Regions from separate parts of the Maritalea sp. genome, predicted to be linked through region 1. Evidence: predicted binding sites of a transcription regulator. Region 1 holds the regulator's gene; each other region holds the start of a gene.
The links. Region 1 encodes LexA, which represses DNA repair genes until DNA is damaged. Its sites were predicted from a motif close to TGTTCNNNNTGTGTTCNG; they were not measured.
Positions count from the first base shown of each region.

Region 1 (6,810 bases):
GATAGCCCATACGTCGATAGTCTTCTACGCCAAGTGCGCCATGCCGTTTTGACAGTTTTGCACCATCTGGTCCGTGAATAAGCGGCGTGTGCGCCATCGTCGGAATGTGCCAATCAAGCGCATTATAAATCGTGATTTGTCTTGCCGAATTCACCAAATGGTCGTCACCGCGCAAAATGTGAGTGACCCCCATATCGTGATCGTCAACCACAACGGCCAACAAATAGGTCGGGGAACCGTCAGAGCGCAGAATAACAAAATCATCAAGGTTTTCAGCCTTGAAATGCACGTCGCCTTGCACCTTGTCATGAACCACGATTTCGCCGCTGGTTGGTGCTTTGATCCGCACGACAAATGGTGTATTTGCTGGCGCATCGCTTTCAGGCCGATCTCGCCAACGACGATCATAGACCATTGGGCGTCCGTCTGCTTTCGCCTTCTCACGCATTTGCGTCAATTCTTCAGCGGTGGCGTAGCATTTATAGGCTTTGCCTTCCGACAGCAATTGATTGGCAATTTCGGTGTGTCGATCGATGTTTTTCGACTGGAAGATTGGCTCACCTGCATAGTCCAGCCCCAACCAATCCATGCCGGTGATGATGGCAGCAATGGCTTCGTCGGTTGAGCGATCTTTGTCGGTATCCTCAATGCGCAGCAACATTTCGCCGCCAAGAGATTTGGCCAAGGCCCAGTTGAAAAGGGCAGTGCGGGCATTGCCGATGTGCAAAAATCCGGTTGGTGACGGCGCAAACCGTGTAATCACTTTATCTGTCATGCTGAGCGTTCTCAATTATCAAATGAAGGCTGATGGCACCGCTTGTTGCTCCGAGATGGAGGCAATGCTGGCGAAATTTTGCAGCATGTGTAACATAAGCGGAATATTGCGCAAGATAGAGGCGAGCTAATGGCCGCTTTTGAAGGCGAAACGATACTTAAAAGCCATACTCAATTGTCGCCCAAGGGCGACGAACCTGTAAGGTTGCGCCCGAATGCGGCAGTAAAACAACGCAAATCGCCTGCTAATCTGCTCGCCGATGCCGTTTCTAGTGCAATTTATCATCGTCAGTTCATTGTGCTGCTGCCATTTGCGCTGATATTTGGCATTTCCATCTATAAAAATGTTCGGTTTGAACCAAACTGGATGGCGGTTTTGTTCGTTCTTTTCGTGCTGGGTATTTGCTTTATTTGGCAACGAATTCGGCAGCGAACAGGAAGGGCTTTAGCGCTGACACTTGCTGCTTGGTTTGGCTATTCCTTAATTTCGCTGAGCGCCCAATGGTTCGGCACCTTCATGATCAGCTATCCTATGGCAGTTGACCAGCTTTCGGGCGTAGTTGTTGCCCGAACGGTCATCCAAGGTAGTAAAGAACGGCTGGTGATTGACCAACTGGCTGGTGATACGCGCTTGGTGAATGTTCGGCGTTTGCGGCTGAACGTAAAAAGCGAACATTTTGACCCGGAAAATGCATTCCAGCTGGGTGATCGAATTGAATTGCGGGCGCGAATTATTCCCGTGCCCAAGCCGGTTTACGCTGATAGTTATGATGCGCAATTTCACAGTTTTTTCGCGGGAGTAGGTGGGTTTGCAAGTTCCTTGGGACCAGCCAAAATAATTGAGCCTGGTGGAAAATCTCTTTCGGCAAACATTGATGGGTTGAGGTGGTCGATTGGAAATCGGTTGGATCAATATTTGTCAGATCAGCAGTCGGGCATTGCACGAGCACTGATAATTGGTGACCAATCTGGCATTGCCAGCGAGCTTCGAGAGGAAATTGCGAATGCGGGATTGGCACATGTGCTTGCCATTTCCGGGCTTCATCTCACGTTGGTTGTGGGCAGTGTATTTATTCTGGTTCGACTGTTTATATCGCAATTGGTGCGGCATGACCGACGGATAAAACCAATGGCGGCATTGGTGGCGATTGGGGTGGCAATTGCGTATCTTTTGATTTCTGGTTCAAATTTGGCGACCCAAAGGGCTACTTTGATGTTGGTTTTGGCTTTTATGGCTATCATTGTGGGCCGCCGCGCCATCACCATGCGTAACGTTGCTCTTGCGGCGATTGTGATCATCTTGATGTTTCCGCATGAGATTTTCAAACCTGGGTTCCAGCTATCTTTTGCTGCAGTGGTCGGACTGGTCGCAGTTTACGCAGGCATTGGCCGGTCGGCCATCGTTTTTCCCTATTGGGCAAAATTGTTTGGCGGGATTGCGCTAACCAGCTTGATCGCTGGAATTGCGACAGCCCCGATTGCTGCGGTGCATTTTCAACAATTCGCGCCGCTAGGTTTGCTCGGCAACCTGATCGCAGTGCCCATTGTTGGGTTTTTTGTTTTACCGTGTGGATTGATTTCGGTGCTTTTAATGCCTCTTGGTCTTGAGGAACCATTTTTGCTGTTGATGGGCGCAGGCATCGATTTGATCGTTCAAATTGCTAAACATATTTCGGCCATAAGTGCAGATTTCACACAGACGCCAATGTTGGCAAATTGGGTTTTGCCTGCATGTTTGGTGATGCTCGGATGGTTGAGCTTTTTCCATGGAAAAATCAAATTTGCCGCACCAATTGTTTTCTCAATCTGCCTGTTTGCTTTCGGGCCAGCCAGACTTCCGTTTGCAGTTATATCTGACAGCACACAAGCGATAATTGTAAATAATGGGGCGTCGTTCAATCAGCTCGGCCGCAAATCAAACAGTTTTACAACAAGGGCTTGGTCTGAACGGTTTGGCGCCGATATGCTAAACAATGAAGCGATTGGCAATTGTGACAAACATGGCTGCAGCGCTCAGATCGACGGACTTGTCATTTCTGCAGTTAAAAACAGCGTTGGCTTACGGGAAGATTGCCCCAATGCCGACATCCTGATCGTTAGGCAACGGCGGTCCGTTAGTTGCCCGAACGCGTTAGTGATTACACAAAAAGAATTAGACCGGTTCGGCGTCGCCACATTATTTAGGAACAAAACCGGAGGTTTTGACGTGAAGTGGGCACTAGACGATGAAAACCGACCATGGCGTCCTTGAGTGCATAAAAAAACCCGAGCAACCGATGCGAAAAGCATAGCTGTCGGGTCAAGTGTTCGCAATCGGGGATGTTGGGGCCACTAGGTCCCAACGGGGTCAGTACTTGCGAAATAAACCAACCAATCGTCCTTGAACCGCTACTTGGTCAGGGCCGAAAATTCTTGTTTCATAAGCAGGGTTTGCTGCTTCTAAGGCCACGGACTGACCTTTTTTGCGCAAACGTTTCAATGTTGCTTCCTCGTCATTGACCAAAGCGACAACAATTTCACCATTGCTGGCCGTAACCTGCTTTTTGATCAGTACCGTGTCACCATCAAAAATGCCTGCATCAATCATAGAGTCGCCGCTAACCTCGAGCGCATAATGCTCGCCGCCAGCCAACATTTCAGGTGGAACCGATATGGTGTGACTTTGTTCTTGAATGGCTGCAATAGGAACACCGGCCGCAATTCGTCCCATCACAGGGATCGTAACAGGCGCGTTGGGGTTTTCATCCTGCGCAATTGTGGAGGCGGAAACAGGTTCTCTGGCGCGGCCAAGATCACCTTGAATGACACTGGGTTCGAACTTGGACTTCTTACCACCAAGAGACGGGTTCATACTGTCTGGCAAACGAATGACTTCCATCGCTCGCGCCCTGTTGGGCAGGCGACGAATAAAGCCCCGTTCCTCCAAAGCTGTAATTAAGCGGTGAATACCGGACTTGGACTTTAAGTCCAAAGCATCCTTCATCTCATCAAATGAGGGCGGTACACCACTTTCCTTCATGCGCTCATGAATGAACATAAGCAGTTCATGTTGCTTGCGGGTCAACATTTTGAAGTCCTTTACAGCCTGAAATAGAATCGGAACAAATGTTGAACAACTATAACTGTTCTTTATATGTTCTGCAAGTGGTGCAGAATTTGTATCCATTTTGGGGCGACCTAACTATGTGTTCAAATTGCAACAATTGGAGCGCATGTGCCAAACTGTCGCAGTTTTTAGTTGCAGTTGCATTTCTGCGAGCGTATTGCACGATTGTCTTTAAAACAGGTTGGTCCCGCCAGCCATAACGCCAAGGAGGTTTCATATGTTCACATTTCAAACGCTTCTGGCAAATTGTTTGCCAGTTTAACACTAGCGCAACTGATCCTTTGTCCAGCGTCCTAGCTGCTGCATTTTAGGATTCACCTTTCAACTCTCTTTGTCTGCACACGGTGTGGATGATCAACAATCAGTCGCTGTTCGTTCCTGCGCAGTTTTGCGCGGTGATTTCAGTACAAATTTATTCAAAATGAGGAGCGGCGGAGCTTTGTGGTTCTGGCCGAGCATATTCACATGAAAAAACAACACGCAATATCGGAGCAATATTTCGAACGATTAGGCCGCTTTGGTCAGGTTTTCCTGAACTATATTGAGGCACGTCAAAAACGGAAATTGGTACGTGCCTATTATCTGGGGGCTGGTGAATTAAGCCCGCATATTAGAAAAGATATAGGGCTTAGCGATGAACGAAACTATCATCAATAAACAACGTATGAAGGGGCGGTCTAATCAACACCGCCCTTTTTTATTGAGGTGAAACTTCTGTCTCTACGCCGGATAGTTTTTTGGCATTTGGCGACAGGAAAAACGCAATCACAAAAAGCACCGTCATGACGAGAACAATGGTTGGGGCAGGTGCGCTGTCGATGAAAAAAGCAAGATAAACCCCGGTAAAAGCAGACCCCACACATATGCATAATGCCCAAATTAACATCTGCTCAATTCGACGGGTGATGAGATAAGCAATAGCCCCCGGTGCGACCAAAAGTGCAATGGCGAGGATGATGCCGACCGCTTTAAGCGCGGCCACAACGCTGAGTGAAATAATCGCTAAAAGGCCGTAGTGCAGCCATTTAACCGGCAGTCCGATGGCACTAGCATGTTGAGGGTCGAATATGTATAGCAACAAATCTCGCCATCTGAACGCGATCAAAATGGCGATGAGCGCGGAGATAATACCTGTTTCAAACAGGTCATAAACGCTGATGCCAAGCATGTCGCCAAACAAGATGTGATCAAGATGGATGTCTGTTTCAATTTTTGTGTAAAGCACAATGCCAAGGCCGAACATGCCCGAAAACACGACCCCCATTACCGTATCTTCTTTAACGCGCGCGTTTTCGGTTATGTAGCCCGTCGAAATTGCGCAGGTCATGCCAGCGGCAAACGCGCCAATCGCAAGCGGGATGTTTAAAATATAGGCAAGTACTATGCCCGGAAGAACTGCATGTGAAATGGCATCGCCCATCAAGGACCAACCCTTTAGCACCAAAAAGCAAGATAAAAGCGCGGCGGGAATAGACACCAAAATCGAGATGATGAACGCATTGCGCATGAATTCAAATTGGAACGGCATTAATGCCAGTTCGAAGAATTCGCTCATTGGCTTGCCTCCGGCTGTGCCATTCGGCGTTTGCGTTGGGCAAGAATGCCGTGCTTTGGCGCAAATACAAATGCCGTTAGAAACGCGAGCGTTTGCAGCACAACAATAATGCCGCCGGTTGCCCCGTCTAAAAAGTAACTTATGTAAGCCCCGACCAAGGCACTCATGGTGCCGATAAAGACGCTAACGGCGATCAAGCGGGGGAATCTATCCGTTAAAAGATAGGCTGTTGCGCCGGGTGTGACGACCATTGCGATAACGAGAAACGCCCCAACAGTTTGCAACGCAGCGACCGTGCAGGCGCTCAAAAGCGTGAAAAACAAGATTTTCAAAGCAGTGGGGTTGATGCCGATGGAGCGTGCATGTTCCTCGTCAAAAAATGTCACCATTAAGTCTTTCCATTTCAACAATAAAATGGAGAGTGAAATCACTGAGATGATGACCAATTGCACCATATCTGAAGGCGTGACAGCAAGAATATTGCCTAGCACGATGGTTTGAATATTCACCGATGTGGGAAATATCGACACCATAAATAATCCCAGCCCAAAGAACGATGTAAAGATAAGGCCGATAATCGCATCTTCTCGCAACTTGGTGCGTTGGTTGAGAAACAACATCGCCCCAGAGGCCAAAGCACCAGAAAAGAACGCCCCAACGGAAAATGGCAGGCCGAGCATGTAGGCTCCAGCAACACCGGGAACAATTGAATGGGAGAGCGCGTCGCCGATCAGCGACCACCCTTTGAGCATCAAATAAGCAGACAGAAACGCGCATACGGCGCCCACCAGCGCGCTAACCCAAATGGCGTTGCGCATATAGCTATAGGTGAGGGGTTCGAGCAGCAGATCAATCATCTTTTCGGCTCTTCGAACGTCGATGTTTCATCTTGTTCTGCTCGCCATACATCACGAGAGGGCGTTCGTCGTCGGTGATGACAGCGATTTGCCTTGCATCTTCATCGTCGTGCAAATCGGTGCCACCAAACACGAAATGACGCAGTACGCCGCCAAATGCTTTTTCCAGATTATCTTGGGTGAAGACATCTGCTGTTTTGCCATAAGCAAGGACAGTACCTTTTACCAAAATGGTGCGGTCGCAGAACTCGGGCACTGATCCCAAATTATGGGTGGATACGAGGATGACTTTGCCTTCGTCGCGCAACGCCCGTAATAGCGCAATAATGGTGTCTTCGGTTTTGACATCAACCCCAGTGAACGGTTCGTCCAATAGAATGACTTCGCCTTCTTGTGCCAAAGCGCGGGCAAGAAAAACGCGCTTCTTCTGTCCGCCGGAAAGTTCGCCAATTTGCCGATGCCGAAACTCTTCCATGTTCACACGGGCCAATGCCTGATTGACCATTTCATGGTCGTGC
Region 1 is NZ_JBPOEU010000009.1:49,911-56,720, forward strand. It holds gene gltX (glutamate--tRNA ligase) at 1-775, opposite strand, end outside; gene ACSHWX_RS06945 (ComEC/Rec2 family competence protein) at 905-3,025, shown strand; gene lexA (transcriptional repressor LexA) at 3,122-3,841, opposite strand; gene ACSHWX_RS06955 (hypothetical protein) at 4,346-4,537, shown strand; gene ACSHWX_RS06960 (metal ABC transporter permease) at 4,578-5,435, opposite strand; gene ACSHWX_RS06965 (metal ABC transporter permease) at 5,432-6,292, opposite strand; gene ACSHWX_RS06970 (manganese/iron ABC transporter ATP-binding protein) at 6,285-6,810, opposite strand, start outside.

Region 2 (6,810 bases), on a different contig from region 1:
AAAAGTTACGGAGGGTTTGCCTCTAACAGCCTTATTGAGCCCTGAAACACAGGCTAAGTTTTCTGTGGCGCTGGAAGCTGCGAAATCTAATCAGGCGCTGATTGAGCCGGTTGATACGATCCTATCCGCCAACGAAGATCGCAGCGTGCGGCTTTACGTCACCGGCATTGCGGATGGCGATGACAGTGATGAACGTGTGATTGTTTATGCGCTGGATACTACTGAGCAACGGGTGCTGGAGCAGCAATTTGCGCAGAGCCAGAAAATGCAGGCTGTGGGCCAACTTGCTGGCGGTATTGCGCACGATCTGAACAACATTCTAACAGCGGTGATCGGGTTTTCCGATCTGTTGCTGCTTAATTTACGACCAAATGATCCTTCGTTTAAAGACACGATGGAAATCAAGCAAAACGCAAATCGCGCAGCTGGTTTAGTGCGTCAATTGTTGGCGTTTTCCCGTCGCCAAACATTGCGATTGGAAGTGCTGGAAGTATCGCTTTTGGTTGATGATCTTACGGTGCTGTTCAAACGTTTGATTGGCGATAGCATCAACCTCTCAGTTGACCATGCGCCCCATATTTGGCCGGTACGGGCGGATCATATCCAGCTCGAACAGGTGGTGATCAACCTGGTGGTCAATGCCCGAGATGCGATGCCGGAAGGTGGCGACGTTAAAATTCGTACGCGCAATGTTGAAGAAGCAGAAGCCGCGACCTTTGATTATCGGGGTATGCCAGCGGCTGACTATGTGTTGGTCGAGGTCGCCGATACGGGAACCGGTATTCCACAAGAAGTGCTGGAAAAGATTTTTGAGCCGTTTTTCACCACAAAAGACATCGGTAAAGGCACCGGCCTAGGTCTTTCCACCGTTTATGGAATTGTGAAGCAAACGGGTGGCTTTATTTATGCCGACACCGAAGTTGGTATGGGTACGACGTTCAAAATATTCCTACCGCGTTATATGCAAAAACCCGAACCTGTGGTGGAGCATGAACCGACCGCTAAACCTAAGGTGGTGCGTGACCTTACGGGCAAAGAACGTATTCTTATCGTTGAAGATGAGGACAGCGTCCGCGCATTTGCCTCTAGGGCGTTGGCGTCTGCGGGATATGTGGTGCATGAAGCGGATAGTGGTGTCGAAGCCCTTGAGGTGCTTGAAGAGATAGATGGCGAAGTTGAATTGTTGATTTCTGACGTGGTGATGCCGGAAATGGACGGCCCAACATTACTAACCCATATGCGCGAGCGGTACCCTGAGATTAAGGTGATTTTTGTTTCCGGTTATGCCGAAGAGAACATTCGCAAGGGGCTTGAAGACGATAGCAGCGTTGATTTCCTAGCCAAGCCATTTTCGCTGAAACAATTGGCGCAAAAAGTAAAAACCGTATTGAGTGGTGCCGGCGAGTAGCCGCCACCACAGTTGTTGGTTTTTACTTATCCCGTCGTGCGCCGCATCAATTCTTCCAACGGGCCGCGTTTAAACCGTTTGCGCCAAAAGTAGACGAACAGCACGGACAGTCCGACAAACTCAAGAGCAAACCAGAGCGCCATCACGTGATTTGAGGTGCCCGTAAGCTTGAACGTTTCTAAGATGCTCATCCCGATCAAAATGTGAGCAAAATACAGCGTGAGGGTTTGCTGTCCGGTTTGGCTTAGTGTGCGCATGAGCGGATTTTTATACGCAACTTCGGGCACCAATAGACAAACACCGATCACAAACATCGCCGCACCAATGCCATTCAACATATAAAACGGGCCGGGCGGAATGGGGCTTGTCGCGAACATTTGCGACAGGTCAGAACCAAGAATTGGCGTTAGTACGGATATGGTCTGCACGCTGATCATCGGGATTATCGCCAAAAACATGATGCCCGTGACGGTCAGACGGATGGCGTTAATGCGCAGCGACAAATCAATTTTTGCTAGGAACACACCGAAGCTGAAGAAACCCAACCAAGGGACAATCGGATGCCAGCCATTGAAGAAAAGGTTGCGTATGAAACCTTCCCATGTCCAAAGCCCGGAATAGCTCAGGTCTTTCCAGTTCCATCCCACGTCATAGTTGAGGAAGAGATTGAGTGCAGGGAATGCCAGAATAATGAGAACTGTGACGCCCAATAGCGACATTGTGCCAAGCGGCAAAAGCCAAATGCCGAGTGCAAAATAAAATGCGTAATAGTGAATGATGTCTGCATCAAAGATAGACAAGTTGATCAGGCCGATAGCCAGCAAAAAGACCGCTCGTTTTAGCATCGTGATTTGAAAACTGGGCTGTGCTGAATTACGCGCTGCAAGTGTGATGCCTACACCTGCTAAAACAACAAAAACGGCCGCCGCTTTTCCCTCCAACAAAATGAGCGCTTCAGTCAAAAATCCAGAATATATGATCTCAGGCGTTTGCATAACGACCTTGAAATTCACGATTGCCATGCCCGCAAAGGCCAAAAATCTGGCCAAACCTAATCCGTTTAGTCGTTCAGTTTTCATACTGTTCCTGCGCCATAAATTATTAGAATGATCGTTCTCATATAAGGGTGATTCTAGTTGTTTCAAGCCAAATAGTGGGTTTGCTTCATGGATTTCATTCGCGACGAGTCGCATATGTTCAGCCAGTAACTTGCCAGAACTAAGAACAAAGATAGAATGAATGGAAATATGTTATTCTATATCAATGAGTTATGCCTCTTGACATTTCTTTCGATATATGAGAACAAATATAGTACAAAATAATGAAATAGATTGTCCCGACGCATTGCATGACGACGTTGGTTTTGGAATAAGGAGAAGGTAATGGCTAATTCTCAACTTCGTGTTGTCGAGGGGGGTTCTATGGATAAGAACAAAGCGCTGGAAGCTGCACTATCGCAGATCGAGCGGAATTTTGGTAAGGGTTCAATCATGAAGCTGGGTGAGAACTCAGCCATTGAAGTTGAATCCGTGCCGACTGGCTCCTTGGGGCTCGATATTGCATTGGGCATTGGCGGTTTGCCGCGTGGTCGTATTGTTGAGGTTTTTGGCCCTGAAAGCTCAGGTAAAACCACTTTGGCGCTTCACGCTATTGCAGAAGCACAAAAAGCCGGGGGCATTTGTGCCTTCGTTGATGCTGAACATGCGCTTGACCCGATTTATGCGCGCAAACTTGGCGTCAATATCGATGAATTACTGATATCGCAGCCAGATACCGGTGAACAGGCATTAGAAATTACCGACACATTGGTGCGGTCTGGTGCGATTGATCTTTTGGTTATCGATTCTGTTGCAGCGCTTACGCCTAAAGCAGAACTTGAAGGCGAAATGGGTGATTCACTTCCGGGCTTGCAAGCTCGTTTGATGAGCCAAGCTATGCGTAAATTGACAGGGTCTATTTCTCGCTCAAAAACCATGGTTCTGTTCATCAACCAAATCCGGATGAAAATCGGTGTGATGTTCGGTTCTCCTGAAACGACATCTGGTGGTAATGCGCTTAAATTTTATGCTTCAGTTCGTTTGGACATCCGCCGCATTGGTGCGATTAAAGATCGTGACGAAGTTGTTGGTAACCAGACGCGTGTGAAGGTTGTGAAAAACAAACTCGCGCCGCCTTTCCGCCAAGTCGAATTCGACATCATGTATGGCGAAGGCATTTCCAAAACTGGTGAGTTGCTCGATTTGGGTGTGAAGGCCGGGATTGTTGAGAAATCTGGCTCTTGGTTCTCATATAATAGTGAGCGTTTGGGGCAGGGCCGGGAGAACTCGCGGCAGTTCCTAAAGGATAACCCGCATCTCGCATTCGAAATAGAAGCAGGCGTGCGCGAAAGCGCCGGGCTTTCGACAGACAATATGGTGGAGCCAGTGCTCAGCGTTGAAAGTGATGATGATCCAACACTGATTGACGTGGACAAGAAGTAAAACACACGCACTAAGTTGTCATTTTATATACAACTTTGCGCCTGTTTAGAATATTCCTCACGCAAAGCGTCGGCCCTTGGTCGGCGCTTTTGTTTGTTGTTGTTGATGTCGTTTCTTTGACAAGCTAGACATGGGGGATTGCGCCATGTAAAACGGCAAAAACGTCAACAGCCTCAACTGTTTTGAGGCGCTCAACCATCCGGCAGGCATTATGAGTAGCGTCAACCAAATCCGCTCGAAGTTCATCGACTATTTCAAGCAAAATGGACACGCAGAAGTTGCGTCTGGACCCTTGGTGCCACAGAATGACCCGACCCTGATGTTTACCAATTCGGGTATGGTGCCATTCAAAAACGTATTTACCGGTCTTGAAAAACGCCCCTACACGACAGCAACCTCAGCTCAAAAGTGCGTGAGGGCTGGTGGCAAGCACAATGATTTGGACAATGTGGGTTTTACAGCGCGCCACCACACTTTCTTTGAGATGATGGGTAACTTCTCATTCGGGGATTACTTCAAGGAAAACGCTATCGAATTGGCGTGGAACTTGATCACCAAGGAATATCAACTACCTGTCGATAAATTGCTGGTGACAGTCTATCACGACGATGATGAGGCATTTGACCTTTGGAAAAAGATCGCTGGTCTGCCTGACGACAAAATTATCCGCATTGCGACGGCTGACAATTTTTGGTCGATGGGTGATACTGGCCCATGTGGGCCATCTTCAGAAATCTTTTATGATCATGGCGACCATATTTGGGGGGGTCCTCCTGGGTCTGCAGAAGAAGATGGCGACCGGTTCATTGAGATCTGGAACTTGGTGTTCATGCAATATGAGCAGCATGCGAGTGGTGAACGTACCAACTTGCCGAACCCTTCCATTGATACAGGTATGGGCCTAGAACGCTTTGCCGCGCTTCTTCAGGGTACGCACGACAATTATGAAACAGACATGTTTAAAACGCTTATTGGTGCGGTGGCAAATGCGACCAACACTGATATTGGCGATAAAGGTGACCAAAGCCGCCGCGTGATTGCTGATCATCTGCGTTCCATGTCATTTTTGATCGCCGAAGGTGTGCTGCCTTCCAACGAAGGGCGAGGCTACGTGCTGCGCCGCATTATGCGCCGAGCGATGCGCCATGCGACTTTGTTGGGAACTGACAAGCCGGTAATTCACTCTGTGGTGCCTTCGCTGGTGCGTGAAATGGGTCAGGCCTATCCCGAGTTGGTGCAGGGTGAACAGATGATCGCCGAAACTGTACGGTTAGAGGAAGAGCGTTTCTTAAAAACCCTTAGCCGTGGGCTTTCTATCCTTGAAGATGAAAGCGCGGAGCTGGCTAAAGGCGATGTGCTTGAGGGACAAACGGCCTTTAAACTTTACGACACTTATGGTTTCCCGCTTGATTTGACGCAAGACGCATTGCGACAACGCGGCATTGAGGTCGACCAAGCCGGGTTTGATGCGGCCATGCAAGCGCAAAAGGCAGAAGCACGCGCCAATTGGAGCGGCTCCGGCGATGCGGCGAACGAAACGATTTGGTTTGAAATTGCTGACAAAGCAGGCACCACGGAATTTTTAGGATATGAGCACGAACGTGCCGAAGGCGAAGTCACCGCAATTGTAAAAGATGGCGCGCAGGTCGCTGAGTTGAATGCCGGTGATGAAGGTCTTTTGGTTGTCAATCAAACTCCGTTTTATGCAGAGAGTGGTGGCCAAACTGGCGACCGCGGGAAAGCGGTAACAGAGGCCTTTGACGCTGACATAACCAACACGACAAAACATGTGGGCAAAGTGTTTGCGCACGCGATCAAAGTCAATTCCGGCACGCTCAAGCTCGGTGATGCAGTTGACTTGCGCGTAGATACCAAACGACGTGGTGCTATCCGAGCAAACCACTCTGCGACACATCTGTTGCATGAAGCATTGCGTGAAACTTTGGGCACCCATGTTGCCCAAAAAGGATCATTGGTTGCGCCGGACAGGTTACGGTTTGACTTTTCGCATACCAAGTCGGTTAGCCAAGAAGAAATTGCCAATATCGAACGGATTGCCAACGCCATCATCTTGCAAAACTCGCCTGTTGAAACCCGCCTGATGGGTGTTGATGACGCGAGAGAAGCAGGCGCGATGGCACTGTTCGGCGAAAAGTACGGTGACGAGGTTCGGGTTGTTTCCATGGGTACAGCCGTCGAAGGTGACAAAGCTGGCTCAACCTATTCGATGGAGCTTTGCGGGGGCACACATGTGCGCCACACGGGTGAAATTGGCTTGGTGAAAGTGGTGCAAGAAAGCGCCGTTGCCTCTGGCGTTCGCCGTCTTGAGGCGCTGACAGCAGATGGCGCTCGCACTTATCTTTCTGATCAAGAGCGAACAGTGAAAGACATTGCTGAACGTTTAAAAGTTGCGCCGCGTGATGCAGCTGCTCGGGTTGATGCATTGATTGAAGAGCGCAAGCAACTTGAAAAACAGCTAACCGAAGCGCGCCAGAAACTCGCGATGGGTGGTGGCGCTGAAGGCGAAGCCGGACCAGAAGATATTGGCGGCATTGCCTTTGTGGGTCGTGTTGTCGAGGGTATCCCAACTCGCGAATTGCGTGGGCTGGTTGATCAGGGCAAAGACCAGATAAAGTCTGGTATTGTTGCGATTGCCGGTGTTTCCGAGGATGGCAAAGCCGGGATCGCGGTTGGGGTTACTGATGATTTGAAAGACAAGTTCAGCGCTGTTGATTTTGTCAAAGTTGGCGTTGAAGCCGTTGGCGGCAAGGGCGGCGGAGGTCGTCCGGATATGGCGCAGGGCGGTGGACCTGACGGGGCGAAAGCGAGTGCGGCGATCGATGCAATTCGTTCCGCGATTGCTGGCTAGTCAGCGACTGATTTGAAATATGGACCAATTGATTCAATGCGATTGGTCCATAC
Region 2 is NZ_JBPOEU010000005.1:75,295-82,104, forward strand. It holds gene cckA (cell cycle histidine kinase CckA) at 1-1,408, shown strand, start outside; gene ACSHWX_RS03890 (DUF418 domain-containing protein) at 1,435-2,487, opposite strand; gene recA (recombinase RecA) at 2,791-3,888, shown strand; gene alaS (alanine--tRNA ligase) at 4,100-6,757, shown strand; gene ACSHWX_RS03905 (glycerophosphodiester phosphodiesterase family protein) at 6,754-6,810, opposite strand, start outside.
Region 2: the regulator LexA is predicted to act here: its motif matches at 2,707-2,724, upstream of recA (recombinase RecA).

Region 3 (6,810 bases), on a different contig from region 1:
GCCACGGCAATAACCAAACCAACCAAGATGTGGGCGCGGTCACGCGCTTTATTCAGCAAGAATTTAGTTCGACGGCTAACAACTTCCTCACGGAAATCAACAAATGCCTTCAAGATCTGGCGCAAGTTCAGCTGTTCAGGCTTGCCGCCATTTAGCGCAACAAAGTTACAACCGAACGATGTCTGCAATGGAGAGAATCGATAGAGCTGGTTCAGCACAACATCTGCAACCGCATCACGTTTCAATTCAACAACAACACGCATGCCGTTTCGGTCAGATTCGTCGCGAAGGTCTGAAATACCTTCAATCCGCTTATCACGAACAAGTTCAGCGATTTTTTCAATCATTGAGGCCTTGTTCACCTGGTATGGGATCTCCGTGATGATCAATGCTTCGCGGTCTTTACGAATCTCTTCAACGCTGGCAACGCCGCGCATCAAAACAGAACCACGCCCTGTTTCGTAAGCTGATCGAATACCCGCCTGCCCTAAAATCAAACCGGCGGTTGGAAAATCTGGACCCTTGACGATTTCCATCAATTCTTCTGTTGTGATTTGCGGATTGTCCATGATCGCGATTGCGCCGTCGATCACTTCAACCAAGTTGTGGCTTGGGATATTAGTGGCCATCCCCACCGCGATACCGCCGGAACCATTTACAAGAAGGTTCGGGAACCGTGCAGGCAGGATTGATGGTTCGCTTTCCGTGTTATCGTAATTGTCTTTATAATCAACGGTGTCGCGGTCAATGTCTTCAAGCAACATAGTCGCCACGCGTTCCATCCGAACTTCGGTATAACGCATCGCTGCAGGCATATCCCCGTCGATAGAACCAAAGTTACCTTGCCCGTCAATTAATGGCAGTCGCATGGAAAATTCTTGCGCCATGCGCACCATGGCATGATAAATCGCGGTATCACCATGCGGGTGATACTTACCAATTACATCACCAACCACACGTGCAGATTTACGATACTGCTTGTTCCACTCATAGCCATTTTCATGCATCGAATATAAAATTCGTCGGTGAACTGGCTTTAATCCATCGCGGACATCAGGCAGCGCACGACTAACAATTACGCTCATCGCGTAATCGAGATAGGAACGTCGCATTTCGTCCGTAATCGAGATTAGGGAAATGTCTGAACCTGGCTGATCTGAGCCAGTTTTATCGTCTGGTGTATCGCTCACGGTGATTTGTTCTTAGCTTTTGTTCGTTCATGTTGTTTGTTTTTAATTGATTCCACGCGCTGTGGCCAATCAGAACCGCGTTTTCTTAACAGACTCGCGCATTATTCGGCAATGAAAGACGATTATGAACCGAATCTTGGCAATTCAAAGCTAATTGTTGTGTGGATAGCTGGACTTGGTGCTTTTTTTACGCCTAGTTACTGTAAAAAACGATGCCAGGTTGGATGGCGTGTGTTGGGTAGGGGAAAAAATTGTCGATTGGGTTTGGTCTTGAACGTCTAGGTACGTTCACAATGCGGTATCCCAAATTGGTTGCCGCTGTGCTTGTTGCTTTCACGGCACTTTGTTTGTTGCAAGTACCCAAAGTGTCGATTGATGGCGATCTATTGCGCCTCTACCGCAACTCAGGGGTCCATTACGACACCTATGTTGAAGTGGGCAACAAGTTTGGCACGTTTGAAAATGACGCCTATCTGTTGGTAACATCTGATCAACTGACCGATCCAGCGGTGATCGAAACGTTACGTGAATTTGCACTCGAATTAGAGCTGAATAGCTTTGCCCGTGGCACGCTCTCGCCATTTTCGCTGCGCAAACCAACCGCCACAGACGGACTAACCCGACCCGCAGTTCCGGAAAACATGAGTTCCAATGAGGAAGTCGCGGCGGCATTGGCTGATCTTCGTCAAAACGATCCGATGATGCGCAATCTCATCATGGAGAACATGAACGGGCTTGTCATGCTGATGTTCCCCGATTCAGAGATATTGAAGGCTCGCGGCGAAGCTACAATGATCAGTGAATTGCGTGAACTCATGTCTTTTTATAAGGACGAGCGATTTACAATCGAACTCACCGGTCCACCTTTGTGGAAAGCTGAATTGCTAAATGCCAGCCGATCAGACCAAATAAAGTTTACGCTGTCCGGGATAATACTTGGGTTCTTGACCGCCTTTTTGGCATTTAGAACATTTTGGGGCGCTGTCCTTGCCACCCTCACTCCTTTTATATCTGTTGTTTGGGTTGTGGGCACCGTCACCATGCTGTTTGGCTCGTTTACGTTCCTCACCAACATTTTAACGGCCCTAGTATTGGTGATCGCTTTCGCGGAAAGCATGTTCTTTTGCTTTCACTGGCTCAGGCTATCGCGCGAGGGTATGGAACATGAAGAGGCCATTCGCGAAACGATTTTGCGCGTCAGCCCTGCATGTGCGCTAACCTCGATTACAACCGTAATTGCATTTCTATCGCTGGCGATCACACCGAGCCAAGGCGTATTTGAGTTTGCCATTACTGGCGCGCTCGCCATTCCACTGGCCTTCCTAGCGTTGGTTACTTTTTTGCCATTGGCGTTACGAACCGCGATCAAGCTCGGCTATCGGCCCAAACAAGCGCCCAGCGTGGCTTTAACGGCGGTCATTCCGCCCCTGACCAACCTTACACAAAAATTTGGCAAGGTAATCGCAGTCGTTTCGATAATCGGCTTTCTGGCGATGCTCTACCCACATACCCAACTGAAGCCGAACTTTTCCTTTCAGCAATTCTTGCCCAAAGGATCTGAGGCGATGGCCACCTCTGCAACAATTGATGCGGGAGTTGGCGGCGTCGCTCCGCTCTATATTACATTTCCATTGTATGACGCTGATCCAAATGTTTCTGACGAAGACTTCAAGCGTATGGAAACCGTTCACGATGTCATGCAAAGTGTGTTTGGTACCGGCAAAGTAATTTCAGCCGCCAGCTTCACCCATTACAACGAGTCTGGATTTACCCGTCAGCAAATTTTTGACGCAGTCGGTCCGTTCATGAAACGCAGGTTCATAACCGATAGCGGCGATACGGCCATGTCAACGTCTTTTGTGCCGACAAACCTGTCGTCTAAAGACGTTCGTGAACTGGTTGAAAGGACGTCTGAAGAGCTTAACGCAGCGGGCATCACTGATGCTCAGATTACCGGCTTTCGAGTACTTTCTGCATATGAGAGCGTCAACATGATCAAGCGCTTGCAAGATGGGCTGTCTTTGGCGGTGATCTTTTCGATTTTCATTATCGGGATCGCCTTCAGGTCTTGGCGAATTGCGCTTATTTGCATTATTCCCAATTTTGCGCCCATTTTAGGCACCGAGCTTTACCTTTGGGTATCAGGTGCTGGGTTACAACTTACCACTGTGATTTCTTTGACCATAGCATTTGGCATTGCAGTAGATGATACGATTCACTTCATGAATCATTATGTGCGCGCAAGGCAGCAGGGGTTGGATCACAATACGGCGGTGAAACGCACATTGGAGCGGGTTGGACCGGCATTAATTGCCACAACATTGATCCTTTGTGTGGGAACAACCGTAATAATATTCTCTGTGTTGCCTCAAGTTGCCCTATTTGGGGCGCTTTGTGTGCTCACTTTGGTTCTTGCATTGCTCGGCGATTTGATCGTTTTGCCAGCGTTGCTAATCGCCGGGGGGCGATTTATGAAAAATTTCAAAGGATGACCTTGATGAAGATATCAAAATTTGCCGCGATGGTTGGCGTGGGATTGATCGCTGTGACATCCATGGTTGGCACGACCATGCCGGCGCACGCCGCGAAGGCAGATGTTGAATTGTTGCAGTCCTATGTTGGGGATTGGCGAGGTCGCGGACAAGCTACACTTGCTTCGACGGGCGAAGATGAAACTGTTTTGTGCAAGATGTCATTTTCAGATTCAGGCGCGGGCAAAATCGGCTTGGACGGACGTTGCTCCCTCGCAGGCTCTACGCTTTCCATGCGCGGAACGGTTGCTTTTGTTGAAGCAAAGCGACATTTTGAGGCCGTAATGTCCTCAAACACCAGCTTTAAAGGTGTTGCAGTAGGTCGTCGGTCCGGCAAAAATCTCTCGTTCGCGCTCAAAAATGTGAAGTCAGAATCAGACGCTGCTTTTGATATCGCGGTTTCCTTGAAATTGAATAATGGTAAAATCAACGTCCGGTTTGATATTTTACACAAAGAGAGCGGTGGAAAATCCGTCGCGAAGATCCCGTTCAAAAAGAACTAATCAAGCAAAACACCTCATAAAAAAGCCGCCTCAGTCTTGGGCGGCTTTTTTATATCTAATAATCGTCTGGCTTTAGAACGGGATGTCGTCGTCCATGCCGCCGCCATCAAATGCTGGAGCACTGGCCTGAGGTCGGTTTCCACCGCCACCTGCATCATTCGAGCGCGAACCGCCGCCGCCGCCATAGTTGCTGGCGCCGTCATTGTTATCACTACGGCCGCCAAGCATCGTCAGCGTCGAGTTAAACCCTTGCAGAACAATTTCCGTTGAATAGCGGTCGTTTCCATCCTGATCTTGCCATTTGCGCGTTTGCAACTGACCTTCGATATAGACGGTAGAACCCTTTTTGAGATACTGCTCCGCAACACGGCATAGACCTTCAGAGAAGATCACTACGCGATGCCACTCAGTCTTTTCACGCCGTTCGCCACTACTTTTGTCGCGCCAGCTCTCTGAAGTCGCAATACGTAAATTCACGATTGGACGTCCATCTTGCGTGTTGCGAACCTCTGGATCTGCACCCAGATTGCCGACTATAATTACTTTATTTACGCTTCCTGCCATCGCATCGTTCCCTTCACTGCCGACTACAGCCAACTAATTTTAATACAAATAAGTCTACTGCATTGCTTTGTACGTAGTTTCTTATGTACACATGATCGTCCAATCTTGAAGAATTGATTGGCGGTCATCCACAAGCCACTTGACGCAAGCATCCATGTTCTATTTATGTTCTTATGAAACAGAGTGTGAGTCAACATTGCAATAGTTGCGTTCACAATTGAATTTGAAAATTCTATCGAGGCGAAATTACCAATATGTCGAATTCCTCGTCCCTAAATCGCGATATCGTTATTCGCGGGGCAAAAGAACATAATTTGAAGTCTGTAGACATCACCCTGCCCCGCGATAAGTTGATCGTGATGACAGGTCTATCTGGCTCCGGGAAATCCTCACTCGCATTTGATACAATTTATGCCGAAGGTCAGCGTCGATACGTTGAAAGTCTCTCGGCTTATGCGCGTCAATTTTTGGAGATGATGCAAAAGCCGGATGTTGAGCAGATAGACGGTCTATCACCTGCCATTTCGATTGAACAAAAAACGACATCTCGCAATCCACGCTCTACAGTTGGCACTGTCACCGAGATTTACGACTATTTGCGCCTGATGTTTGCCCGGGTTGGCATTCCTTACTCGCCTGCAACTGGTCTGCCGATTGAAAGCCAAACTGTCAGCCAGATGGTTGATAAAGTTTTGGCGCTTGAAGAAGGTACGCGGCTTTATTTGCTCGCCCCAATCGTTCGTGGTCGTAAAGGTGAATACAAGAAAGAACTCGCCGGATTGATGAAACGCGGTTTTCAGCGCGTTAAAATCGATGGCGAATTCTATGAGATTGCCGACGCACCTACGTTGGACAAAAAATTCAAACACGATATCGAAGTTGTTGTTGACCGATTGGTCGTTGGACCGGACTTGCAATCTCGCTTGGCCGAGAGTTTTGAAACCGCATTGCAATTGGCCGAAGGTTTAGCGATTGCAGAGTTGGTGGCCAGCGAAGGCGAAAACGAACGGCTGGTTTTTTCAGAAAAATTCGCATGCCCAGTTTCCGGTTTTACGATTGAAGAAATCGAGCCCCGCCTTTTCTCGTTCAACAATCCCTTTGGCGCTTGCCCAACCTGCGCCGGGCTGGGGACAGAATCGAAAATGTCCGCCGATTTGGTGGTGCCTGATACATCTAAAAGCCTTAAAGGCGGCGCGATTTATCCATGGTCCAAAACCTCAGCGCCCTACTACATCCAAACGTTAGACGCTGTAACAAAGGCATATGGTGGGTCGCTGGATATCCCGTGGTCTGAGCTATCAGAAGAAGTTCAAGATGCTGTACTTCACGGCACCAAGGGTAAAAAAATCCTCTTTGTCTATGAGGATGGACTTCGCTCCTACAAAACAGAAAAAGCATTTGAAGGTGTTATTGGCAATCTTGAACGGCGCTACCGGGAAACCGAATCCGCTGGCATGCGCGAAGAGATTGAAAAATACATGTCTAAGGCACCATGCGAGGTTTGTGACGGTAATCGCCTTAAACCAGAAGCATTGGCCGTCAAAATTGACGGATTGCATATTGGGCATGTGTCTGAAAAATCGATCCGCGAAGCCTATGAGTGGTTTGAGGATCTGGGCGCACGTTTAAATCCAACACAGTTGGAAATTGGCGAGCGGATCATGAAGGAAATTCGCGACCGTTTGAATTTCTTGGTCGATGTCGGTCTTGATTATCTTTCATTGTCCCGCAATTCGGGAACCCTTTCCGGTGGTGAAAGTCAGCGTATTCGATTGGCCTCCCAGATCGGTTCGGGGCTAACGGGTGTACTTTATGTTCTTGATGAGCCATCAATTGGTCTTCACCAACGCGACAATGCAAGATTGCTAGAAACCCTTCGCCGGCTCCGTGATTTGGGCAACACCGTCATTGTGGTTGAACATGACGAAGATGCCATTTTAACGGCGGATTATGTGGTTGATATTGGCCCTGGTGCTGGCATCAATGGCGGTGAAATTGTTGCGCAAGGCAAACCAGAAGACG
Region 3 is NZ_JBPOEU010000025.1:35,036-41,845, forward strand. It holds gene gyrA (DNA gyrase subunit A) at 1-1,190, opposite strand, end outside; gene ACSHWX_RS14300 (efflux RND transporter permease subunit) at 1,484-3,682, shown strand; gene ACSHWX_RS14305 (hypothetical protein) at 3,688-4,224, shown strand; gene ACSHWX_RS14310 (single-stranded DNA-binding protein) at 4,297-4,788, opposite strand; gene uvrA (excinuclease ABC subunit UvrA) at 5,043-6,810, shown strand, end outside.
Region 3: the regulator LexA is predicted to act here: its motif matches at 4,944-4,961, upstream of uvrA (excinuclease ABC subunit UvrA).